2 regions of the Shinella sp. HY16 genome follow, and region 1 is predicted to be linked to the other one. Evidence: predicted binding sites of a transcription regulator. Region 1 holds the regulator's gene; the other holds the start of a gene.
What was found. The regulator PhoB, encoded in region 1, activates phosphate uptake and scavenging genes when phosphate is short. The targets are predictions, from matches to a motif close to TGTCATNNANCTGTCAT.
Positions count from the first base shown of each region.

Region 2: K0P03_RS08250 (ceramide glucosyltransferase) is a predicted target of PhoB. The motif match lies at 1,248-1,264, and genes of this name have one in related genera.

Region 1 is NZ_JAHYXL010000001.1:109,990-112,187, reverse strand. It holds gene K0P03_RS00540 (GcrA family cell cycle regulator) at 1-352, shown strand, start outside; gene phoB (phosphate regulon transcriptional regulator PhoB) at 491-1,174, opposite strand; gene phoU (phosphate signaling complex protein PhoU) at 1,193-1,921, opposite strand; gene pstB (phosphate ABC transporter ATP-binding protein PstB) at 1,973-2,198, opposite strand, start outside.
Region 2 is NZ_JAHYXL010000001.1:1,609,706-1,611,903, forward strand. It holds gene K0P03_RS08245 (TetR/AcrR family transcriptional regulator) at 1-10, shown strand, start outside; gene K0P03_RS08250 (ceramide glucosyltransferase) at 18-1,169, opposite strand; gene K0P03_RS08255 (cysteine hydrolase family protein) at 1,449-1,994, opposite strand; gene K0P03_RS08260 (GlxA family transcriptional regulator) at 2,096-2,198, shown strand, end outside.

The DNA.
Region 1 (2,198 bases):
TCCGGCTCCGGCGACGCCGCGTCCGTCGAACTTCGCTGCCCGTCCCGTCGCCGCCCGCCCGGTCGCCCGTCCGGCCGGCAACGCCATTGTCAAGGAAGAGATCGACGCCGATTTCGAAATGCAGGCCGAGACCCTTCCGGTTCCGGCCAACCGCAACAACGTGGTCGTACCGATGTCGCGTCGTCTCGAGCTGACCCAGCTCACCGAGCGCACCTGCAAGTGGCCGATCGGAGACCCGCTCAACGACGACTTCCACTTCTGCGGCAACGAGTCCCCCGACAATTCGCCCTACTGCACCTACCACCAGCGCCTCGCCTACCAGCCCTCGGCCGAGCGCCGCCGGATGCGATAACATCTACCACGGCAGAAAATGCGATGCGGACCCGAAAGGGTCCGTTTTCGTTTGAGATGGTGGTGCCTCTACTATTCCCCCAAAACGCAAACAGGCCCCTGAGGGCCCATTTCCGTCCTTGGGAGGAATTCCGTTCGCTCAGGTTTCCAGCGAATAGCCGGCGCCGCGGACCGTGCGGATGACGTCCTGCATGTTGGCGAAGTTGAGCGCCTTCCGCAGACGCCCGACATGCACGTCGACGGTGCGCTCGTCGACATAAATGTCATGGCCCCAGACCCCGTCGAGAAGTTGCGAGCGCGAGAAGACGCGGCCGGGCGAGGTCATCAGGAACTCCAGAAGGCGGAACTCCGTCGGGCCAAGGCGGACCTCGCGGGTGCGACGATGGACGCGGTGCGTCTCGCGGTCGAGCTCGATGTCGCCGCAGCGCAGCACCGTCGAGACAACCTCGGGCTTGGCACGGCGCAGCATCGCCCGCACGCGGGCAACCAGTTCCGGCGTCGAGAAGGGCTTGACGACATAGTCGTCCGCACCGGTGGCAAGCCCGCGCACGCGCTCGCTCTCCTCGCCGCGCGCCGTCAGCATGATGATCGGCAGACGTTCGGTTTCCGGGCGCTGGCGCAGGCGTCGGCACAGCTCGATGCCGGAAACGCCCGGAAGCATCCAGTCGAGGATGAGGAGATCCGGCATGCGCTCCTGCAAGCGCATCTCGGCCTCGTCACCGTTCAGGATCGTATCGACCTCGAAACCTTCCGCTTCCAGATTGTAACGGAGGAGAACGCTCAGGGCCTCCTCGTCTTCCACGACGGCAATTCTGGGCACCATGGAGTTGAACCTTGCTCTTTACTCGGACGCGTCGGCGACATCGGCCGCGACGACGGAGGTCGAGGTATCGTCCTTCGGACGCTCACCTTCCGGCTGCGAGCCTGTTGCCATGTAGTAGATGGTTTCGGCGATGTTGGTCGCGTGGTCGCCGATGCGCTCGATGTTCTTGGCGCAGAACAGGAGATGCGTGCAGGGCGTGATGTTGCGCGGGTCTTCCATCATGTAGGTCAGGAGTTCGCGGAACAGCGAGGTATAGATCGCATCGATCTCGTCGTCGCGCTCGCGGATCGCCTTGGCCTTCTCGATCGAGCGGGTGGCATAGACGTCGAGCACTTCCTTGAGCTGCATCAGCGCGAGCTCGGCGAGATGCTCCAAGCCGCGGGCCAGCTTGCGGGGCATGCCCGAGCTCTGGACGGCGATGACGCGCTTGGCGGTGTTCTTTCCGAGATCGCCGACGCGCTCCAGTTCGGCCGCGATACGGATCGCGCCCATGATTTCGCGCAGGTCCGCCGCCATCGGCTGGCGCTTGGCGATGGTGACGATCGCCTTGTCGTTGATCTGGCGCTCTGCCGTATCAAGGATGACGTCCTCGGAGATCACCTTCTGGGCCAGCGCCGCGTCGGTCGTGACGAGAGCGCGGACGGAATCGGCGACCATCTGCTCGGCGGTGCCGCCCATTTCGGAGATGCGGCGGGAGAGGTATTTCAGTTCTTCGTCGTAGATGGAGACGATGTGGCTCGATGACATGGCTCAGTCCTTAATGCGCTCGGGTTCCAGGGATGCTCGGCGACGAAGGCGTCAGCCGAAGCGGCCCATGATGTAGTCCTGCGTGCGCTGGTCATCCGGGTTGGTGAACATCTTGTCGGTGTCGTTCTCCTCGACGAGGTTGCCGAGGTGGAACATGGCGGTGCGCTGCGAGACGCGGGCCGCCTGCTGCATCGAGTGCGTCACGATGACGATGGTGAAGTTCGCGCGCAGTTCATGGATCAGTTCCTCGACCTTGGCGGTCGCGATCGGGTCGAGC
Region 2 (2,198 bases), 1.5 Mb from region 1:
CAAGGGCTGAGGGTCGCTCACGGCCCCGCCGGCGCTTCCTTCAGCTCGCAGGCCGTCGTGCCGATCGTCATCGTGTTGCCGCGCCAGTCGATGGCGCCGCCGATCCAGGCGCGCAGCCAGATGGCCGGCATCATGACGTCGCGCACCATCATCGCCGGCACGGACCAGCGCGACAGCCGCCAGCCCTTGGAACGCGCAAGGGCAGCCTCCGGCAGATAGAGACCGGCGAGCACGAGCGACATGGCGGGCAGCAGCGGCGCGCCGCCGACGAGCACCGCGGCAAGCGCGAGAAGCAGCGGCGGGACGGCGCCGAGCAGGATTTCCGGGCTGAAGAAGGCGGGGAAGGTGACCCGGCGCAGGCGCGACCAGCGGCACTGGCGTGACCAGACCTCCTGTTCGCTGCGCCGCCCCAGCGGCTGCTCGAAGGGCGAGGAGACGAGGTGCACCTTGAGGCCAAGCCGGCTGACGAGCTTGGTCGAGGCGGCGTCCTCGGCGATCTCGGCGTTCAGCGCCTGGATGCCGCCATTGGCATCGAGCATCGGCTTGTACCACAGCATGCTCTTGCCCTGCGCAAAGCCGAGGCCGAGCGCCTCGCCGGCATATTGCCAGCGCGCCTGCTGGGTGTTGAGGAACATGCATTCCACCTCGGCCCAGAACCCTTCCGGCCGCGAGCCGAGCGGCGTCGAGCAGACGAGGCCTGAATCGCTGCGCCAGCCGCCCATCAGGTGCTGGATGTAGTCGGGCGGCATCAGGACGTTCGAATCGGCGAGCACCACCCAGTCGTACCGCGCCGCCTGCCAGCCCTTGACGCAGTTGTTGAGTTTTGGATTGGCGCTGACGCGATCGTCGCCGACGAGGACGCGCGCGGCGACATGCGGATGGGCCGCGGCGGCGGCCTCTATCAGCGGCACGACGGGATCGCTGCCATGGGCGACGCAGAACAGCAGCTCGTAGTCCGGCCAGGTGAGGCGGAAGGCGCGGTCCAGCGTCTCCGTGGAGAAGTTCTCGATCCCGCGCACGGGAACGACGATGGAGACGGGCGGTTTTTCGTCGATCCCGGGCGGCAGTGCGCCTGTCGGTTTCAGCCGCTTGCCGGCGATGAGGATGCTGAAGAGGTTGGTGGCGACGAGGGCGCCCGAGGCAAGGGCCAGGGCCTGAGCCGTATCCATTCACGCGTACTCCGCTGGGCGCCGGATCAGGATGCGGCCGCCGGGGTGCATTCACGCGCGAAGAGACACCATCGTCACATGACAGGGGAATGACGGGCGGTGCGATGGCTCCAGCGGCGCCGTGCCCGCCGCTCCACAGACCGCCCCGGCCTGGGCCGGACCGTATGCGGCATTGTCATTCTTCCCTTCTCCCCCGTGGGGAGAAGGGAGATGTGGCAACGGCTTCCTTCCCTGTGCGATAACCTTCTTGCCCGGGACGAGGACGGCGGTTGCCGGGGGTTACGACAGGAAATCGGCGGTCGTGGTGACCTTGCCGTAGCCGAACTCCAGCGCCGACATGATGGTGGCATGCACCTGGCGAGCCGGGACGACCGAATCACCGAAGGCCTTGTCGCGCGTGGCGCAGGCGTCGTGCACGACGGTGAGGTTGTAGCCGAGATCGGCGGCGGCGCGCGCCGTCGCGTCGATGCAGACGTCGCTCATCGCGCCGACGACCACCACATCCTCGATGTCGCCGTCCCGCAGGATCTGGTGCAGCGCCGTCTCCCGGAAGGAGTTCGGATAGTTCTTGACGATGACCGTATCGTCCTGCCGCGGCGCGACGGCCGGGATCGGCTGGATGCCGTCCGTGCCCGGGGCGAAGAGCGGCGAAGCGGCGTCCTTCGCGATGTGGTGGACATGGATGATCCGGTCACCCTTGCCGCGCCCCGCCTCGACGACGCGCGCGGCATTGGCGGCGGCGGCATCGATGCCCGTCAGCGCGAAGCTGCCGGAGGAAAGATAGTCCTTCTGCAGGTCGACGATGATGATGGCGCGTTTGCTCATGGCGGTTCCTTTTTGCAGGCGATGGATGATGTGGACATTCTGCCCCGGGCCTGCCATCTCTCGCCATTGGCGGGACCGACATAATCCGGGGTGAAAGTGACATGGTGCGTGACGCCGAGATCGGACTGGTTCTCTATCCCGGCGTGCAGATGGCCGCCGTGCTCGGCATGACCGACCTCTTCCAGTCGGCGATGGAGCTCGGCC